Regions from separate parts of the Cellulosimicrobium sp. NPDC057127 genome, predicted to be linked through region 2. Evidence: predicted binding sites of a transcription regulator. Region 2 holds the regulator's gene; each other region holds the start of a gene.
What was found. Region 2 encodes HspR, which represses chaperone genes until heat shock. Its sites were predicted from a motif close to AAGTTGAGTCNNNNNGACTCAACTT; they were not measured.
Positions count from the first base shown of each region.

Region 1: the regulator HspR is predicted to act here: its motif matches at 4,052-4,076, upstream of clpB (ATP-dependent chaperone ClpB).
Region 3: the regulator HspR is predicted to act here: its motif matches at 4,123-4,147, upstream of ACFTZA_RS05180 (Hsp20/alpha crystallin family protein).

Region 1 covers NZ_JBHUUP010000001.1:135,072-142,369, forward strand. Annotated here, with positions in the region: gene ACFTZA_RS00560 (AlkA N-terminal domain-containing protein) at 1-383, opposite strand, end outside; gene ACFTZA_RS00565 (alpha/beta hydrolase) at 549-1,559, opposite strand; gene ACFTZA_RS00570 (enoyl-CoA hydratase/isomerase family protein) at 1,581-2,660, shown strand; gene ACFTZA_RS00575 (LppM family (lipo)protein) at 2,734-3,951, opposite strand; gene clpB (ATP-dependent chaperone ClpB) at 4,127-6,751, shown strand; gene ACFTZA_RS00585 (diacylglycerol/lipid kinase family protein) at 6,846-7,298, shown strand, end outside.
Region 2 covers NZ_JBHUUP010000006.1:84,002-91,299, reverse strand. Annotated here, with positions in the region: gene ACFTZA_RS07840 (sigma-70 family RNA polymerase sigma factor) at 1-3,237, opposite strand, end outside; gene ACFTZA_RS07835 (hypothetical protein) at 3,410-4,216, shown strand; gene ACFTZA_RS07830 (DUF1540 domain-containing protein) at 4,283-4,591, opposite strand; gene ACFTZA_RS07825 (heat shock protein transcriptional repressor HspR) at 4,774-5,178, opposite strand; gene ACFTZA_RS07820 (DnaJ C-terminal domain-containing protein) at 5,285-6,289, opposite strand; gene grpE (nucleotide exchange factor GrpE) at 6,441-7,112, opposite strand; gene dnaK (molecular chaperone DnaK) at 7,109-7,298, opposite strand, start outside.
Region 3 covers NZ_JBHUUP010000004.1:28,245-35,542, forward strand. Annotated here, with positions in the region: gene ACFTZA_RS05155 (exonuclease domain-containing protein) at 1-1,155, shown strand, start outside; gene ACFTZA_RS05160 (dihydrofolate reductase family protein) at 1,223-1,765, opposite strand; gene ACFTZA_RS05165 (hypothetical protein) at 2,081-2,527, opposite strand; gene ACFTZA_RS05170 (hypothetical protein) at 2,667-3,674, shown strand; gene ACFTZA_RS05175 (hypothetical protein) at 3,677-4,033, opposite strand; gene ACFTZA_RS05180 (Hsp20/alpha crystallin family protein) at 4,203-4,727, shown strand; gene ACFTZA_RS05185 (heme-degrading domain-containing protein) at 4,863-5,363, opposite strand; gene ACFTZA_RS05190 (fibronectin type III domain-containing protein) at 5,506-7,298, opposite strand, start outside.

The sequences.
Region 1 (7,298 bases), on a different contig from region 2:
GTGTACCCGAGGCGAGCCGCGAGCCCGTCGACGCCCTCGCGGTCCACGACGCCGTCGCCGACGAGCCGCATCGCGCGGGCCGCGAGGTCGTGCCCGAGGTCCCAGCTCGGCGTCCCGGGCACGGCCTCCGGGAGGCAGCGCTTGCACGCGCGGTAGCCGGCCTCGTGGGCCGCGGCGGACGTGCGGTAGAACGTCACGTTCTCGGGCCGGGGCGTGCGCGCGGGGCACGACGGGCGGCAGTAGATGCGCGTCGTGCGGACGGCCGTGACGAACTGGCCGTCGAAGCGCCGGTCGCGCGACGCGATGGCGCGGTAGCGCTCGGTGAAGACGGGGTCGTCCGTCGCCGTCGCCGTGCTCGCGGGGCCGGGGTGCGTCGTGGTCACGGGACGATCCTCGCGCTCGGCACCGCCCGTGGCTAGCGGGATTCGGACACGGCAGCGGTGGTGCCGCCTCCTGGGTGGGCGGGTCGTGCGGCCGACCCCCGGGTTGTACGCCAGCGGCCAACGATCCTGGCGCACAAGCCGGGGCTCGACGCGGAGCGGGCACGGTCAGGTACGGGCGTCGAGCCAGTCGAGCACCTCGCGCAGGTAGGTCGAGCGCGCGGGCTCGGGAGAGAGCGCGAGGTCGTGCGCGCCGCCCTCGACGGCGACCACGGTGACGTCGTCGCCGAGGCGCGCCGCGCGGGAGACGATGTGCTCCACGTCGAGCACGCTGTCGGTCGTGAGCAGCGCGTCGTGCCAGCCGGCGGCCGGGCCGCTGCGCGCCGACGCGAGCACGAGCACCGGGCAGTCGACCGCTAGGCCCTTCGCGACGCGGCGGTGGGCCCGGCGCACCGAGCGCAGGAACCCGGCGCGCACCGGGAAGCCCTCGAGCGGTTTCCACGCGAGGTCGAAGTCCCACTCGCCGCCCGTGCTCGCGTGCAGCGCCCGCGCCCAGTGCTCGTCGAGGTGCCCGACGACGAGCCGGGGCGCGACCCGGCCGACGACGTCGACCACCTGCGTCACCGGGCCCCGGTACAGCCACGACCGGTTGAGGTCGAACCACGGGCTGTTGAGCACGAGCGCGGAGACCCGGCCGGGGCGCGCGTCCGCCCACAGGCTCGCGACGAGCCCGCCCGTCGAGTGGCCCAGGACGACGAGGTGCTCGTGGCCCTCCGCGCGCAGCGCACGCGCCGCGGCGTCGAGGTCCTGGGCGTACACCGCGAGGTCGGTGACGAAGTTCGGGTCGTCGTCGGGTCGTGAGGGAGCGCCCGTCCCGCGCCCGATCGAGCGTCCGTAGCCGCGCAGGTCGAGCGCGTAGAACGGGTAGCCGCGCGCCGCGAACGCCTCGGCGACGTGGGTCTGGAAGAAGTAGTCGATGAACCCGTGGACGTAGAGCACGGCAGGACGCCCGGGGCCCGGGCCGACCGGCGCGGACCCGGCCGCGGCGTCGCGGACGAGCGTCGCGACCGCGCCGCCCGGCAGGTCGAGATCCCGCGCCTGCCACGTGCCGCCCAGGACGTCGGGGCGCCACCCGCCCTGCTCGTGCGTCCCGTCCCGCTCGTCCGTCGCTGAAGGCATGCCCGACGGTACCGTGACGGGGTGACGAGCCAGATCATCGCGCGGTCCGACGACGCCGTCGGGCACCTGACGCTGGACCGGCCGGGCGCGCTCAACGCGCTCGGCTACGACATGCTCGGCGAGATCGCGGGCGTCCTCGACGCCTGGCGCGACGACCCGACGGTCCGGGTGGTCCTGCTCGACGGCGCGGGCGACCGCGGGTTCTGCGCGGGCGGCGACGTCCGGGAGCTGCACGCCTCGATCGTGGCAGGACGGCAGGCCGACGCGCGCCGCTACTTCCGGCGCGAGTACGCCGTGGACGCCGCGATCGCGGAGAGCCCCGTCCCCGTCGTGTCGATCATGGACGGGATCACGATGGGCGGAGGCGTGGGTCTCGGCGCGCACGCGGCCGTGCGGGTCGTCACCGAGCGTTCGCGTGTCGCGATGCCCGAGACGCGCATCGGCTTCACGCCCGACGTCGGCGGGTCGTGGCTCCTGTCCCGCGCCCCGGGCCGGCTCGGCGAGCACCTCGCGCTCGGGGCCGTGACGATGGACGGCGCCGACGCGGTCCACGCCGGCCTCGCCGACCACCTCGTCCCGACGGAGCGACTGCCGCTGCTGCGCCAGGACCTCGTCGACCTCGCCGCCGCGGGGGTGGACCCGGTCGACCCCGAGTCCGTCCGCGAGGTCGCACGCCGGCACGCCGTCGAGCCGCCGACGTCGGCGCTGCTCGCGCGGCAGGCGCGCGTCGACCGCTGCTACGCGGCGGCGACGGTGCCGGAGATCGTCGCACGCCTGCGCGAGGCGGCCCGCGCCGGCGACGCCGCCGCCGGAGCCGAGGCGGACGAGCTCGAGGCGCTGTCCCCGACGGCCGTCACCGTGGCCCTCGCGGCGATCCGCAGCGCGCGGACCCTGCCCGACCTGCGCGCGGGGCTCGAGCAGGAGTACCGGCTCGTCTCGTGGTTCGTCGACACCCAGCCGGACCTCGTCGAGGGCATCCGGGCGCAGGTCGTCGACAAGGACCGCGAGCCTGCGTGGCACCCGGCGTCCCTCGCCGACGTCGCGCCCGACCTCGGGGCGCGCGCCCTCGCCTACGTGCCCACCGAGCCGCTCTGGGGCTGAGCGCCCCTGCCCCGGACGGCGACGGCCCGCCCCGGGAGGATCCGGGACGGGCCGAGCGCGGACGGCGAGCCGGTCAGTCCTGCGGCCGGCGCAGGTGCGTCGAGTCGTCGATCTCCTCGTCGCCGGGGCCCGCGGCGTCCGGTCCCGGCGGCGGCGTCGGCTCGGTGGGTGTGGGCGCGCCGGGTGCGGCGCCGGTGGGCGGGAGCGGCGCGGTGGGCGCGGACTGCGGGTGCGGCTGACCGTACGGCGCCGGCGGGGGCGCGTACTGGCCCTGCGGTGCGCCGGGGTAGGCCTGCCCGGGCTGCTGAGGCGCCCCCGGGTAGGGCTGGCCGGGCTGCTGGGGAGCGCCCGGGTACGGGCCCTGCTGCCCCGGATACCCCGGGCCCGGCGCCTGCCCGGGAGCGCCGTACGGGCCGGGCGCGCTGTAGGGACCGGGCGCGCCGTACGGGCCGGGTGCGCCCGCGTAGGTCGCCTGCGCCGTGCCCTGGTCGGTGGGCTTCTTGCGGAGCACGAGCCACAGGACGAGGCCGACGATCCCGAGCAGCACGAGCCCGGCGACGATGCCGAGGAGCCACCAGGGGAAGGCGTCGTCGAGGTCGGTGCCGGCGTCGTCGGCCGTCCCGGTCGTGCTCTCGTCGGTCGGGTCGTCCGTGCCGTCCGTGCTCTCGTCCGGTGCAGCGGCCGAGCCTCCGGCGACGGCCGAGCCGCGGGCGCTGATCTCGGTGACCTCGCCGACGGCGGGCGTCCACGTGACGGTGTTCCCGTCGACCTCGCCGTTGGTCTCGGCGATCTCGCCGGGGAACGTCACGGAGATGCGGACGTCGAAGCCCTCGAGCATCTGGCGCGACATCTCGTCCGACTGCGGGTCGGAGCCGTCGAGCCCCATCTCCTCGTCGGAGAGGTCCATCTGCCCCTCGACGACGTACTGGTCGCCCTCGCGCGTGATCGACAGCGGGTCCGTGCCGCCGGTGGACGACATCTCGGAGATCGGCTGGTCCGTGTACGTCAGGCGCGTCCCGGTGTAGCCGTCCTCGGCGTACGGCTCCTGCGTCGCGCCGGGCGGGAGGCCGGACTCCATCTGGCCGCCGAGCTGGTCCCAGAGCGCCTGCGGGTCCTGGCCCGCCGCCTCCGCGACCTCGTCGGAGATCGCCATGACGACCGACCCGTCGACGGTGTCGTCCTCGGAGAGCGTGAGGGCCATGTCGATCCTCATGCAGCCGGCGACGAGCAGTGCGAGGGTGACGAGGAGGGCGCCGAGCCCGAGCCGGCGACGCCGGGATGAGGTGTTCACCCGACCAGCATGTCGCGGATCGACGCCCGAGGCGAGGGGCGACGGCGATCTGGGACCGAAATCCACCCCGACCACGGGGCGGCGGCGCGAGTGGCGCACAGGGTTGAGCGGAATACACTCAACTCCAGGACCGTTGCCTGGTCAGACACCCTTCCTGATCACCCCCGGAGCACCGATGGAAACGAAGTTCACCACGATGTCGCAGCAGGCGGTGGGCGAGGCGATCCAGAGCGCCACGGCCGCCGGCAACCCTCAGCTCGAGCCGACGCACGTCCTGGCCGCGCTGCTCGCGCAGGAAGGCGGCGTGGCCGTCGGGCTGCTCGACGCGGTCGGCGCGGACAAGCAGGCGATCGGCCAGAAGGTGCGCGCCGCGCTCGTCGCGCTCCCCACGGCCAGCGGGTCCGCCGTCGTGCAGCCGACCCCGTCGCGCGCCATGACGGCCGCCCTCGAGAACGCCGGCAAGGAGGCGCAGGGCCTCGGCGACGAGTACGTCTCGACCGAGCACCTGCTCGTCGGCATCGCGGCCGGCTCGTCCCAGGCCGCGACGATCCTCCAGCAGGCCGGCGCGACGGCGGACGCGCTGCGCTCCGCCCTGCCCGCCGTGCGCGGGAGCGCGCGCGTGACGAGCCCCAACCCCGAGGGCACGTACAAGGCGCTCGAGCAGTACGGCACCGACCTCACCGCGGCCGCGGCCGAGGGCCGGCTCGACCCCGTCATCGGGCGCGACGCCGAGATCCGCCGCGTCGTGCAGGTGCTCTCGCGCCGCACCAAGAACAACCCCGTGCTCATCGGCGAGCCCGGCGTCGGCAAGACCGCCGTCGTCGAGGGGCTCGCGCAGCGCATCGTCGCGGGCGACGTCCCGACGTCGCTCCAGGGCAAGCGGCTGGTGTCCCTCGACCTCGCGTCGATGGTCGCGGGCGCGAAGTACCGCGGCGAGTTCGAGGAGCGGCTCAAGGCCGTGCTCGCCGACATCCAGTCGTCCGACGGCGAGGTCGTCACCTTCATCGACGAGCTCCACACCGTGGTCGGCGCGGGTGCCGGTGCGGAAGGAGCCATGGACGCGGGCAACATGCTCAAGCCCATGCTCGCTCGCGGCGAGCTGCGGCTCGTGGGCGCGACGACGCTCGACGAGTACCGCGAGCGCATCGAGAAGGACCCCGCGCTCGAGCGCCGCTTCCAGCAGGTCTTCGTCGGCGAGCCGTCGGTCGAGGACACCGTCGCGATCCTGCGCGGCCTCAAGGAGCGGTACGAGGCGCACCACAAGGTGACGATCGCCGACTCCGCGCTCGTCGCCGCCGCGACGCTCTCCGACCGGTACATCACCGGGCGCCAGCTGCCCGACAAGGCGATCGACCTCGTGGACGAGGCGGCGTCGCGCCTGCGCATGGAGCTCGACTCGTCCCCCGTCGAGATCGACGAGCTCCAGCGTGCCGTCACGCGCCTGGAGATGGAGGAGGTCGTGCTCTCGGAGTCCACGGACCCCGCGAGCCTCGAGCGGCTCGAGCGGCTGCGCGCCGACCTGGCCGACCGCCGCGAGGAGCTCGCCGCGCTGACCGCGCGCTGGGAGGCCGAGAAGGCCGGGCACAACCGCGTCGGCGACCTGCGCGCCCGGCTCGACGAGCTGCGCGTCCAGGTCGAGCGGGCGATCCGCGAGGGCGACCTCGAGACCGCCGGCCGGCTCCAGTACGGCGAGATCCCGCAGCTCCAGCGCCAGCTCGACGAGGCCGAGCGCGCGGAGGCCGCCGTGGACGCGGCCGACGCGCTCGCCGACCCGGAGCAGGCCCCCATGATCGCGGACAAGGTGGGCGCGGACGAGATCGCCGAGGTCGTGTCCGCCTGGACGGGGATCCCCGCGGGGCGGATGCTGCAGGGCGAGTCGGAGAAGCTGCTCCACATGGAGGACGTCGTCGGCGAGCGCCTCATCGGCCAGCAGGCCGCGGTGCGGTCGGTGTCCGACGCGGTCCGGCGCTCCCGCGCCGGCGTGGCCGACCCGGACCGCCCGACGGGCTCGTTCCTCTTCCTCGGCCCGACCGGCGTCGGCAAGACCGAGCTCGCGAAGTCGCTCGCCGACTTCCTCTTCGACGACGAGCGCGCGATGGTCCGCATCGACATGAGCGAGTACTCCGAGAAGCACTCGGTCGCGCGCCTCGTCGGCGCGCCTCCCGGGTACGTCGGCTACGAGGAGGGCGGGCAGCTCACGGAGGCCGTGCGGCGTCGCCCCTACTCGGTCGTGCTGCTCGACGAGGTGGAGAAGGCGCACCCCGAGGTGTTCGACATCCTGCTCCAGGTGCTCGACGACGGCCGCCTCACCGACGGCCAGGGCCGCACGGTCGACTTCCGCAACGTCATCCTCGTGCTCACGTCGAACCTCGGGTCGCAGTTCCTCGTCGACCCGCTGCTCGACGACGCGGCCAAGCGCGAGAGCGTGATGACCGCCGTGCGGACGGCCTTCAAGCCGGAGTTCCTCAACCGCCTCGACGACGTCGTCGTCTTCGACCCGCTGTCGATCGAGGAGCTGGGCCGGATCGTCGACCTGCAGGTCGCGGCGCTCGGCCGGCGCCTGGCGGACCGGCGCATCACGCTCGACGTCACGCCGGCGTCGCGCGAGTGGCTCGCGCTCGAGGGCTTCGACCCGGCGTACGGGGCGCGCCCGCTGCGCCGCCTCGTGCAGCGCGAGATCGGGGACCGGCTCGCGCGGCTGCTGCTCTCGGGCGACGTCGCGGACGGCGACGTGGTGCGGGTCGGCCGTGACCCCGAGGGCAGCGGTCTGACGCTGGCGCCGGAGGTCCTCAACGCGTGACCGGACCTGGGGCGGGGACCGTCGGTCCCCGCCCCAGGTCCGTGCGCGCGGGTCCCCGCCGCGCCGCTCCGGCGCCGGGGAGACATACTCAGGTGTGCCCCGAGAGAGAACCACCCCGGAACCGGCTCAGGAGCAGCGCAGGCGGTTCGACAGCCTCCGCTCCGCGGTCATCGTCAACCCGAACCGGGTCGAAGGGCTCGACGAGCTCCGGCGCGAGATCGCCGACCAGCTCGCGGAGGCCGGCTGGCCCGAGCCCGAGTGGCTCGAGACGACGGCGGAGGATCCCGGCACCGGCCAGGCGCGGCAGGCCGTCGAGAACGGTGCCGAGGTCGTGTTCGTCGCCGGCGGCGACGGCACGGTGCGCGCGTGCGTCGAGGGCCTCGCCGGTACCGACGCCGCGCTCGCCATCCTGCCCGGCGGGACGGGCAACCTGCTCGCGGCGAACCTCGGCGTCCCCACGCAGTCCGTGGAGGGCATCCGGCTCGCGGTCGAGCGCGGTCGCCGGCACATCGACCTCGGGGACGCGGACGGGCAGCTGTTCGCGGTG
Region 2 (7,298 bases):
GGCGAGGTCGTCCCGTCCCTGCACGGAGAAAGGCACCGGGAGCGTCGAGGCGCTGTTGTCGTAGTGGAGGGTCACCGCCGCGCTGGACCTGTCCGTCGCGGGGTCGAACGTGCAGAGACCCACGCTCGGGTCCGTCGACGCCGGGGCGATCGCCTGCTCCTCGACGAGCAGCGGGAGCAGGCTCTGGTAGCCCTTGCCGTCGCCGTCGGCGTCCGTGTGCCAGCGGTACTGGCGCAGCACCGCGTTCGCGCGCGGCGTGTCCGTGAGGCCCGTCTCGAGGACGAGCTCGCCCGAGGCGCCCTCGCGCAGCGGAGCGATGGCCGCGGAGTCCGGCACGCGCGACCACGCCCCCGTGTTCGGCGCGAGCAGCCGCACGTCCATGTGCGCGCCCGTGCCGTTCCTCGGCACGGCCGTGAGCCGGACCTTCCCGCCGACGTTCTCCGCGACCATCGACACGTCCGCCGCCGTGAGCCACGGCGGCTGCGTCCAGCAGTCCTCGGCCGCGAACGCGCCCGCGTCGAGCCGGTGCTCGAACGTCTCGTCCGCGATCGTCGTCGACAGCACGACGGCCGCCCTGCCCGCGGGGAACCGCACGCCGTCGTCGACCTGGAGCTCGGCCTTCTTGCCGTGCCGGACGGTCACGGCCTCGCTCGTCGACCCGGCGGCCTCGACGCGGACGGAGAGGTCGTCGTAGGCCGTGTCGTTCGTGTACGTGGCGAGGACGGACGCGACGTCCGGAGCCGTGCACCGCGGCGCGGCACGCTCGGTGACGCCGTCGGCCCGCGCCCACCAGTCGCCCACGTCGAGCACCACGCGCGTCGAGCCGTCGTGCGCGTCGGCCGCGTCGGCGCGCACCGTCAGCGTGTGCTGCGCCGCCTCCGCGCCCTGCGCCGCGACGAGCAGACGGACGTCGAACGTCGCCGACTGCCCGGGCCCGAGGTCCGTGTCGGTCGTGCACGACACCGTCCGGTCGTCCGCGGCGCGGCACGCCCAGCCGTCGGCGCCCTGCCCGCCGCCGACGAGACGGACATCGTCGGGCAGGGGGACCGTGACCACGGGGTCCACCGCGACGCGGTCGCCCGTGTTGCGCACCTCGAGCCTTGTCGTGGCGTCGCCCGGGTTCGTCATGGGGACGGCGAGCGCGTCGACACGGCGACCCGCTCCGTCGAGCGCGGAGACCCGGACCTCCGCACCGAAGTACGTGGCGGGCGTCGGGAGGAACGTGCGCCGCACGGGTTCGACGCCCTGCGCGCGGACCGAGCCCTCGAAGGTGTACTCGCCGCCGGCGTCCGCCTGGACGGTGACGGCGAGCCGGCGCGACTCGCCCGGGCCGAGCACGCCGACGGAGCAGCTGACGAGGCTCGTCCCGCCGGCCTGCGGCTGCGCGGCCCCGCACGGCACCGTCTCCGTCCGGACGACGGTGGCGACGCTCGACCCGCCCACGACCCGCGCCGTGGGTGCCTGCACGCCGGGCGGCAGGACCAGGTCGACGAAGACCTGCTCGGCAGCACGCCCGCCCGAGTTCGAGGCCGTGACGACGAGGTCGGCCGGCTGGCGCGCCGCGAGCTGCACCGACCCGAGCGACAGGTCGAGCGCGGCGGGCTGCACGGGCGGCGGGGGGTCCGGCGGGACGGTGCCCGGGTCCCCGGGCGGCGGCGTGACCGAGACCTGCTCGCCCACGGGGGGCGGAGCCTGTCGCCCGTCGGTCGCCGACGTGCCGGGCGTGGTGGCCGTGTCCTCGACGGGCGCGGTCCCCAGCGCGTCCCCGGACGGGACGTTGGCGGGTGACGCCGGGTCCGTCGCCGGGTCGGTCGTCCCGTCGTCCGGGGTCGTCGAGGGGTCACCGGCGGACGGGGCCTCCGTCGACGTGCCGCCCGGACCGGGCTCCTGCGTCGAGGTCGCCGCCGTCGGCTCGTCCTGCGGCGGGTCCTCCGGCGTGAACGCACCGAGCGCGCCGGCGACGCCGAGCCCCGCGACCGCGACGACACCGGCCGCCACGGCGGCCGCAGCCAGCGGCGCGGACGCGACGAGCGCGGCGAGGCCCGTCGCCGTCGCGGCGGCGGCCGTACCGGCACCGCCGGCGACCGCGCCCACCGTCGCGGCCCCGGTCGCCGCGACCCCGGCCACCGACCCGCCCGCCACGCTCGTGCCCGCCGCAGCCGCACTGGTCGCCGCGGTGCCTGTCGCCGCGGTACCCGTGGCCGCCGTGCCCGTCGCCGCCGTCCCGGACGCGGCCGTGCCGGTCGACGCGGCACCGGTGCTGGTCGACGCGCCGGCCGACCCCGCGCTCCCGGTACCCGCACCGCCGCTCCCGGTGGCGCCCGAACCCGCGCCGCCCGAACCCGTGCCACCGGCCGACCCGCTCCCGCCGCCCGCGGCGGCGGCGAGGGCGGCCGCACCGGCACCGACGCCCGCGCCCCCGCCGACGGGCAGCGCGGTGCCGACGAGCCCGAGCGCACCGACTCCGAGGACCAGCGGCGCGATGACCGCACGCATGCCGTGCGAGACGTCGCCCAGCTCGAGCACGAGTGCGCGGCAGTCGCCGCAGCCCTCGAGGTGCGCCTCGACGCGCGCCGTCTCGCGCTTCGCGAGCCCGCCGCGCACGAACGACCCGAGGAGCGAGCTGACGCCCTCGCACTCCTTCGCCGGCACGGACGAGAGGTGCTGCTGCAGGTACGCCTGCCGCAACCCCTCGCGCGCCCGGTACGCGAGCGCGGACACGCCGTTGGCGGTGAGGCCGAGGATCGGCGCGATCTCCGCCGGGGAGAGGCTCTCGACCTCGGTGTACCAGAGCACGGCGCGCCAACGCTCGGGCAGCGTCTGGTACGCCCGGGTGACGACCGACCGCTCGAAGCCCTCGAGCGTCGGGTCCTCCGTCGAGGCCATGGGTCCGAACGCCGACTCGAAGGTCCGCTCGTCGTCGGTGGGCTCGGTGCGCCGCGCACCCTTGACCAGGTCGTACGACAGGCGCCGGACGACCGTGAACAGGTAGGCGCGGAACGTGACGTCGGGACCGCCACCGTTCTGCAGGACGGAGAGCGTGCGGGCGAAGGCGTCGGAGACGACGTCGTCCGCGTCCGCCGTGGAGCGCACGTACTGGCGCGCGACCGTCCGCGCGGCGGCCGCGTGGCGCTCGTAGAGGACGCCGAAGGCACTCGCGTCGCCTGCGCGCACGGCCGTGATGAGCTCGGCGTCGCTGAACGCCTCGCTGCCCACGTGGGATCGTGCTTCGGTCATGCCACCGCCCCGCCATCGCCCTGCTCCTGCAGGACCCACAACGCGCCCATACTAGACGCATGACCATCGCGTCCGGCAGGGGGCCGTGCGTGGCGAGACGAGCGGTGTCGAACCCGAGCTCCACGACCCCCGATCCCGAGTCCTCGACTTTTCACCCCCACGAACCCGCGTCATGACGGAGCACCTCGACCGTCTCGTCCATATGGATCACCTCCATGCTGGGTACGCCGTGCCCGCGGACGCCGCGGAGACGCTGCGCGACTCGTGGCGCGCAGCGAGCGTCGCGAGCGTGTGGCGGCGCCCCGGCGACTGGTACCACCCCGCCGTCGACGCCCTCACGGAGGCCGTCTGCGACGAGCGCGACGTCACGCCGGCCGCCGAGCGCCTCGGGCGCGCGCGCGGCGAGGCCGGGGTCGGCATCGGCGAGGCGATCGACGACGTGGCCTGCCTGTACCTGTCGGACGACCGCGCACCCGACCTGGAGATGCTGCGTGCCGTCGCGGTCGGCTGGGCCGAGGGGTACGAGACCACCCCGATCACGCCCGACGTCCTCGACCCCGAGTCGGGCCTCGCGACCACGCACTACCTCACCCACCGCCTGCGCGAGACGTACGGCCGCGCGCAGCGCACGGGCGTCCCGGTGCCGCGGTCGCACGGGCTGCTCGTGGTCGACGTCGCCCTGGACGACCTCACCGGGTGGCAGCGCTTCGCGCGCTCCGCCGCCATGGGCCGCGCACTGACGCAGACGTTCGGCGACGGGCACCCGATGGCGTCGCTCGGCAACGGGCTCTTCGTCGTGCTCGGCGAGCGGGACGCGGACGACGAGTGGCTGCGCACCGAGCTGCGGCACCGCATCGAGCGCACGGGGCTGTCGCTCGGCGTCTCGGCCATCCTGCGCCGCCCGCCGCGACTGTGGACGGAGCCGTTGCCCGACACCCACCGGGCCGCCGTCCAGCTGCTGAGCACGCTGCAGCGCTGACGCCGCACGCACGACGACGCCCCGGGTCGCACGGGGCGAGCGTGCGACCCGGGGCGTCGGGTCGGGTCAGCGCGGGGTGAAGGTGAGGCAGTCCGCCGTGGCCTCGCCGGACCCGCCCGCGCCCACGCGGATCGAGGGCGCCGAGCACTCGAGCGAGGCGTTGTGGACGCACTCGGTGCGCTGGCACGCACCGACGTGGGCGAGGACCTTCTCGAGGCCGCCCTTGGTGCCGAGCGGGATGAACGTGGCGCACTCGGCGTCACCGGTGTGGCCGGCGATCGTCACCGCGCCGGCGTGGCACCCGTGGTCGTGGTTGTAGCCGCACCCCTCGATCGAGCACTCGACGACCTGGGGCATCTCCATGAGGCTGCTCATCGATCTCTCCGTTCTCCGGGGCCGGGGGGCCGGGGCTCTCATCGTCCACGGTATTCCCGGAATGCGCACGTGAAAAGCAAGGAAGGCCTTGCTCAGAAATGCGCGAGAGAATGCGAATTAGCGCACGTCATTCTTGCGGAATGCGTCTTCGGGCAGGTCACGCGTCCGGCGGCGGTCGAGCGTCAGCGCTCGGCCGACCCGTCGCGCGCGGGGCTCCAGATGACGAGCGCGCGCGTCTCGCTGCGCTCCACGAACGACTGGCGCAGCGCCTCCTCGACGCCGCGCCGCACGCTGCGCCCCCGCGGGACGACGACGACGTCACCGCTCGCCGCGGCCGCGAACACCCGCCCGCCGGGCTCGACGCGGGCGGACAGCGCCTCGACGCGCCGCTCGAGGCGCTCCACCTGGGACTCGAGCGCGAGGATCCGCTGGATCCCGGCGAGGTTGATGCCCTCGTCGTGGCTCAGGCGCTGCACCTCGAGCAGCTTCGCGACGTCGCGCAGGGAGTAGCGCCGCCCGCGCCCGGCCGCGCGCCGCGGCACGACGAGGCCGAGCCGGTCGTACTGGCGCAGCGTCTGCGGGTGCATGCCGGCGAGCGCCGCCGCCTGCGAGATGACGAGGACGGGCGCGTCCTCGGGCACGTCGGGCCGCTCCTGGCCGTCGTCCGCTCGAGCCGTCACGACGCCCGCCCCCTCACTCCGCCGCCTGGCGGGCGAGGTCGGCCCGGACGTCCTGCCCGTCGGTCTCTGCGGCGAACGACTCGACCGCCTCGCGCGCGGCCTTCGACAGCTTCTGCGGCACGACCACCTGGACGGTGACGAGCAGGTCGCCCGTCGCCTGCGCGGTCCGGACGCCGCGCCCCTTGACGCGCAGCGTGCGACCGGAAGGGGTGCCCGCGGGGACCTTGACCCGCACGGTCGCGCCGTCGAGCGTCGGGACCTCGATGGTCGCGCCGAGCGCCGCCTCGGCGAACGTGACCGGGACGGTGACGCGCAGGTTCGTGCCGTCGACGGAGAACACGGGGTGCGGCGTGACGTGCACGGTGACGACGAGGTCGCCGGCGGGACCGCCACCCGCCCCCGGACGGCCCTTGCCGCGCAGGCGGATCTTCTGGCCCTCGCGCACCCCCGGGGGGATGCGCGTCGTGACGGGGCGCCCGTCCACCGTGAAGGTGACGGTCGAACCCTCGACGGCCTGCCGGAACGGCAGGGTGGTGGTCGCGGAGACGTCGGCGCCGGTCTGCGGACCGCCGAAGCCGGCGCCGCCGAACCGCTGTCCGCCGGCCGCACCGCCGAACATCGAGCCGAGGATGTCCTCGAACCCGGCGCCGCCCTGGGCCCCCGACGAGTAGCGCACGCGCCCGCCGCCCGGTGCTCCGGCGCCGCCGAACATGCCGCCGAAGAGGTCCTCGAACCCCGCCGCGCCACCGCCGCCGGGGCCCGCGGAGAACCGCGCTCCCCCGCCCGCCATCGCGCGGATCGCGTCGTACTGCTCGCGCTGCTTCGCGTCGGACAGGACCGCGTAGGCCTCGCCGATCTCCTTGAACCTGGCCTCCGCCGCGGCGTCGCCCGGGTTCTGGTCCGGGTGGTACTGCCGGGCCAGCTTGCGGTACGCCTTCTTGATCGCGGCGTCGTCGGCGTCCTTGGGGACGCCGAGCGCGGCGTAGAAGTCCTTCTCCATCCAGTCCTGTCCGGTCACGACGCCTCCCTCCTGTGCTTCGTCGTCGTCCTCGACCTCCGTGCGGTGCTGATCGTCGCGTGCCCGCCCGTCGCGTGCACGCCCGTCGCGTGCCCGACGACGGGCCGCACCTGTGCGGGTGCGGCACCGCCGTCGGGCACGTGGCCGGGTGCTACTCCGGCCCCACGACCGAGACGCGCGCGGCGCGCACGACCCGGTCCCCGATCCGGTAGCCCGGCTCGATCACGAGGTTGACCGTCGTGGACGTCGCCTCGGGGTCGGTCTGGTGCATGAGCGCCTCGTGCACGGTCGGGTCGAACTCCTCGCCGACGGTGCCGTAGCGCTCGACGCCGAAGCGCTCGAGGCTCGCGTCGAGCTTGTCGGAGATCGCCGCGAACGGCCCGGTCAGCTCGCCGTGCTGGCGCGCCCGGTCGACGTCGTCGAGCACGGGCAGGAGCGCGGTGAGCACGTCCTCCACACCCTTGGCACGCGCGGCCTCCTGGTCGCGCAGCGCCCGGTTGCGGTAGTTCGTGAAGCTCGCGCGCTCGCGCTGGAGGGCGTCGAGGTGCTCGGCCGCCGCAGCCTGCGCCGCGAGGACCGCCGCGTCGACCTCGGCCTCGCCGGACGGCTCGAAGTCGAGGCCCTCGAGGGGGTCCGACGACTGCGGCGCGTCCCCGCCGTCGCCCTCCGTGCCGCCGCCCGCCCCGGCCGCGCCCTCGCGCGGCCGGGAGGTCTGCGGGTCGACCTTGCGCTTGTCCGTGAACTGGAAGGGCTTGTCCTCGGGGCCCTGACCGGGCTCGCGCCCGGCCTGCTCCTCGGGACCCCGGGGGTTCTCCGCCGTCACTTCTTGTCGTCCTCGTCGTCGACGATCTCGGCGTCGACGACGTCCTCGTCCGGAGCGCTGCCGGCGCCCGCGGCGGCGGTCGCGTCGTCGGTCGCCGCGCCCGGGTCGCCCGCCGCCTGCTCCTGCTCGGCCGACGCGTAGAGCGCCTGGCCGATCTGCTGCGCGGACGCGACGAGCTTGTCGTGC
Region 3 (7,298 bases), on a different contig from region 2:
GCGGGCGTCGCCGCCGCGATCGACCCGCTCGCGTGCCTGTGCACGCAGCAGCTCGCCGGCCGCCACCTCGACGGCCCGCGCGGGCTCGCCGCGTGCTGCGCCGCCGTCGGCGTGGTGCACGACGGCGTCCACTCGGCCCTGGGCGACGCGCGCGCCACCGCGGGGCTGCTCGGGCACTTCCTCGACGTCGCCGTCGACGACGCGTGCTGGGACGTCGCACGCGCCGCGGCCGAGGGCGTCCGCTGGGTGCTGCCCGGCGGCCGCGGCATCGAGCCGGTGACGCGCGGTGCGAGCCGCCGGCACGGGCACTGGCTCGCGGCGCTCGACACGGAGCCGACGCCGCGGTCGGGCGCGGCGGCGGACGGTCGGGCGGTCGGGAGCGTCACCGCCGCGGGCGCAGCGACCGCGGACGCAGCGACCGCGAGCGCGGAGTACTCCGCCCTGCTCGAGCTAGCGCTGCTCGACCGCTACGTGTCGTCGACCGAGCGCGCCGCGCTGCTCGACGTCGCGCGCCGCGCCGGCCTCGGGCGGGCGGACGTCGAGCGTCTCCACCGCGACCACCTCGCCGAGCTCGCGCGCGAGGCCCTCGACGACGCGACGGGCCGTGGCGACGCGACGGGCTGCGGCGACGCGACAGACTGCGGCGACGCGACCGGCTGCGGCGAGACCCGCGCGGACGACGTGCTCGCCGCCGACCCCGGACTGCACGAGGTCGCGGGGCAGCTCGGGCTCGACGCGGACGACGTCGCCGACGCCGTGCAGGCCGCGCTCGGGGCGCGGCTCGTGGACGCGGTGCGCGCAGAGAAGGCGGGCGGGCCCGGCACGGTAGGCCGTGCCGTCGGGCACGGCTCCCGGTTCACGCTCGCCCCGGGCGACGAGGTAGTGCTGACCGGCGAGATGCGACGCACCCGACCGGCGTGGGAGGACGCGGTCCGCCGGGCGGGGCTGGTGCCCTGGCCGCACGTGACCCGTAGTGCCCGGCTCGTCGTCGCCGCCGACCCGGACACGCTGTCGACCAAGGCGCGGACGGCGCGCCGCTACGGGATACCGGTCGTCACCGAGGACGGTTTCGAGCGGCTGCTCACCGCCGTCGCCGCGCTCGGCGCTGAGCGCGGAGTCGAGCACGGAGTCGAGCGCGGCGCGCTGTCGGCGTAGCGCACTGCTCGACCGCCGGAACGACAGTGTCCCGTGCGCGCGGGTCCCACCGTGCGACCGGGCCGGGCTATCGGTCCGTGGGGAAGCGGTAGACCGACTGGACGGCTCCGGCGTCGAGCACGCGCGACTCGACGAGCTCGGCCCGCACCGGCGCCGGGACGGGGCCGAACAGCGGGATGCCCTCCCCGACGAGCACCGGCACGCGGGTGATGACGATGTCCGAGAGCAGGCCGGCGAAGAGGAAGCCCTGCACGGTGCGGCCGCCGTCGACGTACGCGCGCTCCGCACCGGCTTCCGTCAGCGTGGCCTGCAGAGCGGGGACGTCCCGGTGGACCGTCACGGCGGAGTTCCCCATGGCCGCCTGCGGACCGGGCGGCAGGGTGCGGGAGAGCACGTGCACGGGCGTCGTGCCGTAGAACCCTGGCCCCGATGCGCTGATCACCTCGTAGCTCCGGCGGCCCATGACGACCGCGCCCACCGAGCCGAAGAAGTCGTCGTAGCCCGTCTCGCCGAGCACGTCGTCGAAGGCCGTCAGCCAGTCGATCTCGTCGTCCGGCCCGGCGATGAACCCGTCGAGACTGCAACCGAGGAACGCGTGGAAGGTTGTCATGACCGGCACGGTAGGACCCGGCGCCGACAAACCGCCGGGCGGTTGTCGGCGGACCGTGACCGCTCAGGGATCGCGACGAAGCGGCACGAGGAGGTCGGTGGCCCACCTCGACGATTCCCGAGCCGACGGAGCAGGCGTGGCCGCTTCCACCTCGTCGGACGCAGGACGCTCGCTGCCCGGACCGGGGGCGCCCCTGCGTCGTCGTCCAGCTCCGGCCCGCACCGGTCCAGTCCGGTCGTCATCGAGGACGGGGCCGAGCGCATGCTCGGTACCGTCCCCCCGCGACGCGCGTCGACATGGTGCTTCCTCGAAACGCTACGGGCAGACCTCGTCGAGCTTGACGGCAGAGAGCGTCACCACGGTTGAGATCGGGACGACGGTTCCCGGCACAGGATCTTGTGCACACACCGTCCAGTTCGAGTCGTTGACCGCAAGGCGCTCAAGTCCCGTGGCGTCCACCTGGTCCATGACGAAGGAGTCGAGGGTCTGCAACAGATCCTGTGCATCCTGCAGGTTGTGCCCGACAACGCTCGGCATTTCGAACGTCGCTTCCACCTCGGCCTCGGCCTCGGCCACTGCCTGCGGCTCCGTCTCCGCCGTCGCGGCGTCGGGCGCCACCTCGCTCGCGGAAGGGGACGGCGCAGGTTCGACAGCTTCCTCCGTGACAGTAACCGTCACCTGTTCGGGGGATTCACTTCCGCAGCTACTCAGGGCGAACGCGGTGACCGCTGCTACGAACACTCCGAACAATGATCTCCTCATTGCACCCTCCTCGTCGTCGTCCCCCAACGAAAGCGGACGGCAGGCGAGGCGTAAACCGTTGTCCCGGGTGAATCCCGACGTCGCGGTGGATGTTCAGCGTGAGTCAGCGAAGCGCTCCTCCCGATGCCACTCTGTGCCCATGAGCCCGGACGCATCTGTCGACGTCGACCCCGTCCTCGACGAGCTCTACGCGCTGCCGCTGGAGCAGTTCGTCGTCGCGCGCAACGCCGCGTCCAAGCGCATCAAGGCGTCGGGCGACGCGGTGGGCGCAGAGCGCGTCGCGCGCCTCGCGAAGCCGACCGTCGCGGCGTGGGTGGTCAACCAGGTCGCGCGCGAGCACCCCGAGGAGGTGGCGGCGCTCGTCACGCTCGGGGACGAGCTGCGGGACGCCACCGAGGACCGCGACCGCGCGCGGCTGACGGTGCTCGACCGGCTGCGCCGCGAGCGCACCGAGGCGCTGGTCCGCGTCGTCCGCGACGCCGGCGAGGTCGCGGGCCGCGCGGTGTCCGCGAGCGCCGTCGACCGGCTCGCGGAGACCCTCACGGCCGCGGTCATGGACGCCGACGCAGGCGCGGCCGTGCGCACCGGGCGGCTGGGGCAGGCTCTGCAGCACGTGGGGTTCGGGCTCGTCGACGAGGGGGGCGAACCGGCCGACGTCGTCGAGCTCCGCGCCGTCGGGTCGCCGGGCGGCACGGGCGGGCAGGAGACGGGCGGGAAGGAGGCGCGCGGCGGTCCGGGACGAGCAGGCGGGACGCGCGCGCGGTCAGCAGCCCGGTCCCGGGCGGGAGACTCGGACGACCGTGGGGAGGGCGGCGCCGACGACGCGCTCGCCGCGGCGGAGCGCGAGGTCGAGCGGGCCGCGGCGGAGGTCGACCGGCTCGAAGCGGCCCGGGACGCGGCGGACGGGCGGGCGCGCGAGGCGAGCGACGCCGTCGGGCAGGCCGAGGACGAGCTGGGGCGGATCGAGGACGAGCTGGCGCGGCTCGCGGACGAGCGCGACGCCGTCCGTGCCCGGCTGGAGGCCGCCCGTGCCGAGCAGGACGAGGCGCAGGAGGCGCTGGACGCCGCCGACGACGCCCTCGAGACGGCCGAGGAGCGCGCGTCCGCGGCGCGCAAGGCGCGGCGCGCGGCGCGCTCTCGTCGTTGACGCTACGCGGGGCCGGACCGTACGAGCGGGGCCGACCTCTCCAGCGACACGCTGCCCGACGTCAGCCGGTCCTCGATGCACCGCACGACGACGGACGCCTCGGACCGGGTCACCTCGACCTCGAACCGCACCCCGACCGACGACGGCGGTATGTCGGTGGTGGACAACGACTCCGCGACCGGGAGGCCCGAATCCTCGACGCACGACATCCAGTCGCCCTCACCGTGCCCGACGCCGATCATCCACGTCTCCCCCGACGAGCCGTCCCGCGGCTCGCCGGAGACCCCACAGGCCGACAGGGCGACGGCCAGCGCGCCGGCGACCGCCCCGACCGGCCGAGCACGAGACGTCCTCGCCATCACGCCTCCCTCCGTTCTGGTGGTGTCGGAAGCTCACGAGACCTTGCACGCACCGCACCGGTGGCATCGTTTCGTCGTGCGCGAACGCGGGATTGAGCGGGGTCGACTCAAGGTTGACGACGTCAGGACGCTGCGGGACCACCGCGGCAGCAGACCTGGAGGAGTCGACATGACCACCACCCTGATCCCCGCACCGTTCGGCACGTTCACCGCGGACCGCCTCGTGCGCGACCTGTGGACTCGTCCGGCGCCCGTCGCGCGCACCGGCTACGCACCGGCCGCGGACGTCTACCGCGACGGCGACGACCTCGTCGCCCGCTTCGACCTGCCGGGCGTCGACCCGGAGCGCGACGTGACCGTCGAGCTCGAGGGACGTCGCCTCGTCGTGCGGGGTGAGCGTCGCGACCAGCGCGTCGTCGAGACCCCGGCGGACGCCGACGGTCCGGACGCAGCCTCCGACGCGCCCGCCGAGGGCGAGTCCGAGGACGCGCGCGCCGAGACGGTCGAGAAGCCGGCCGGGCGCCGCATCCGCGAGGTGCGGTTCGGCGAGTTCCGCCGCACCGTCACCCTGCCGAAGACCGCGGACGCCGACGCGGTCCGCGCGTCGTACAACGCGGGCGTGCTCGCCGTGACCGTCGCCGGCGTGTTCGCCGGCCGGACGCCCCAGCGCATCGAGGTCACGCGCGCGGCCTGACGCCGCGCGACCGAGCAAGGACGGGGCGGGGCACCGCGCGCCGGCCCCGTCGTCGTGCCGAACCCCGGGTTGCGCGCCATGAAGCGGCTCGAACGGCGCACAACCCGGGGTTCGGCAGATCAGGCGAGCTGTAGCTCAGGCGAGCAGCGTCTCGGGGCGGCCGAGGAACGAGCGCAGCGCCTCGACGACGAGCGCGTGGTCGTCCGCCTGCGGCAGCCCGGACACGGTCGCGACACCGACGACGCCCACGCCCTCGACACGCACGGGGAACGCGCCGCCGTGCGCGGCGTACTCCTGGAGCGGGAGCTGGTGCTGGTCGTTGAACGTCGTGCCCTTGGCCTTCGCCCGCAGCCCCACCAGGTACGACGACGCGCCGAACCGCTGCACGACCCGCACCTTGCGCTCGACCCACGTGTCGTTGTCCGGCGTCGTGCCCTCGCGCGCGGCGTGGAACACCTGCTGCGGGCCCTTGCGCACGTCGATCGTCACCGCGAGGTCGCGCTCGGCGGCGAGCTCGACGAGCAGGCACCCGAGGCGCCACGCGTCGTCGTGCGTGAACGAACGGAGCACGAGGTCGTGCTCCTGCGCCTCGACGGAGGCGATGAGCGCGGGCAGGTCGTCGGGCGTCGTCGTCATGGCGACATCGTGGCACGCGCGGCGACGCGCCCGCAGACGCGCCGAACCCGGGGTTGCGTGCCGTCCGTGCGTCGGAACGACAGGTAACCCCGGGTTCGGCAGCCGAGCCGGCGGCGTCAGGGCCGACGGCGACGTCCGGCCGTCAGGCGCAGGTGAGCGCCGGGACCGGCACCTCGTAGTCGCGCGACGTGCCGTCGAGCGTGCCCGTGACCGTCACGGTCGCGCCCTCGACGGAGGCCGCGCGCACGGGGAACGACTGGTACGCCGACTTCCCGGACGCGACGTCCGCGACCTGGCGCGTGCCGAACGGCGTCGCGAGCGTGACGTCGACCGGCACGTCCTCGCCGTTGGTCGCGCGGACCGCGACGTACGCCTTGCCCGCGAGGCAGCGGGACTGGGCCGTGACCTCGACGAGCTCCGGGCCCTGCGCGGCGCGCTGCAGCGTGACCTGGTCCATGACGCGCTCGGTCGCCGTCTCGTACGTCGTGACCGTCAGCGTCCCGGGGGTGACGTCGACGTCGGAGTAGCTCGGCGTGCGCTCCTGCTCCCAGCGCGCCGTCCACGGCTTGAGCCCGTCGAAGCCGTAGAACTTCGAGCCGCTGGCCGAGTTGCCGGTCACGTACAGCACCTGGTCGTCGTCGGGCACGAGCACGTCGCCGACGGCCGCCTCGGACGCCGGGGCGACCGGCGTCGTGCCCTCCATGAGGTGGCTGCGCGTGTAGATGTGGTCGTGGCCCGCGAGGACCAGGTCGACGCCGAGCTCGCTGAACACGGGCGACAGCGCCTCACGCATGCGGACGACGTCCGTGTCGCGCGAGTGGAACGCCTGGCTGTACAGCGAGTGGTGGAACGTCACGAGCACCCACGCGTGGTCGTCGCCGTGCTCGGTCACGACGTCGCGCAGGAAGGTCTCGTGCTGCGCGATCTGCGCGGCGCTGGAGTCGTTGGAGTCGATCGCGACGACCAGCACGTCGTTGTACGAGTACCAGTAGTCGCGGCGCGGGTCGCTCGACAGGTTCGGCATCGCGTAGTGCTGGTCGTACAGCGCGCTCGCGGTGTCGTGGTTGCCGTCCTGGACGGCGAAGCGCAGCTCACGCATCTGCTCCGGGGCGAGGAAGCCCGTGTACTGCTGCGTGCTGCCCGCGGTGTCGACCTGGTCGCCCGCCGACAGCAGGAACGCCGTGTCCGGGTGACGCTCGGTCATCGTGTCGAGGCTCGCGGCCCAGCGGTCGGCGTCGGCCGCGGCGTTGCCGCTCGCGCCGATCTGCGCGTCGCCGATGAACAGGAAGCTGAACTCGTCGCCGAACGTGCCGGTGTCGAACGTGCTCGGCTCGGACCAGCCCGTGGCAGCGCTGCCCACGCGGTAGGTGTACGACGTGTGCTCCTCGAGCCCCGTCATCGTCGCGTGGTGGTACGTCGCGCCGTCGGAGGACGGGCCGCCGGTGGACGACGACGTCTGCGCGCTCGCCCAGTCGACCTCGCCCGCGCCGTCGGTCGCCCGGGCCCACTGGACCTCGCCGGCGCCGGGCAGCGTCGAGAACCAGGCGACGTTCGCCTGCGTCTCGTCCGCGCCGATGTTCAGCGCGACGTCGCGGACCTCGCCGTGCGTCGGCACGAGCGAGCGGACGTCGAGGTAGATGTCCGAGCTCGTCGGCGCGTCCTGGTACAGCGCGACGGAGACGGTGTTCTCCCCCGCCTCGAACGCGTCGGCCGGCACGACGAACGTGCTCGTCACCGGGATGGTGCGACCGTTGCCGAAGTACTGGAGGTTCTCGGTGATCTCACGGTTGTCGTCACCGAGGCGCGCGACCTCCTCGCCGTTGACGTAGACGATCGCGACGTCGTCGTAGACGATCTCGCCCTCGAACGCCGGGACGCCGTCGAGGTCCGCCGCGGTGAGCTCCACGTCGGTGCGGAAGAAGAACGTCGGGACGT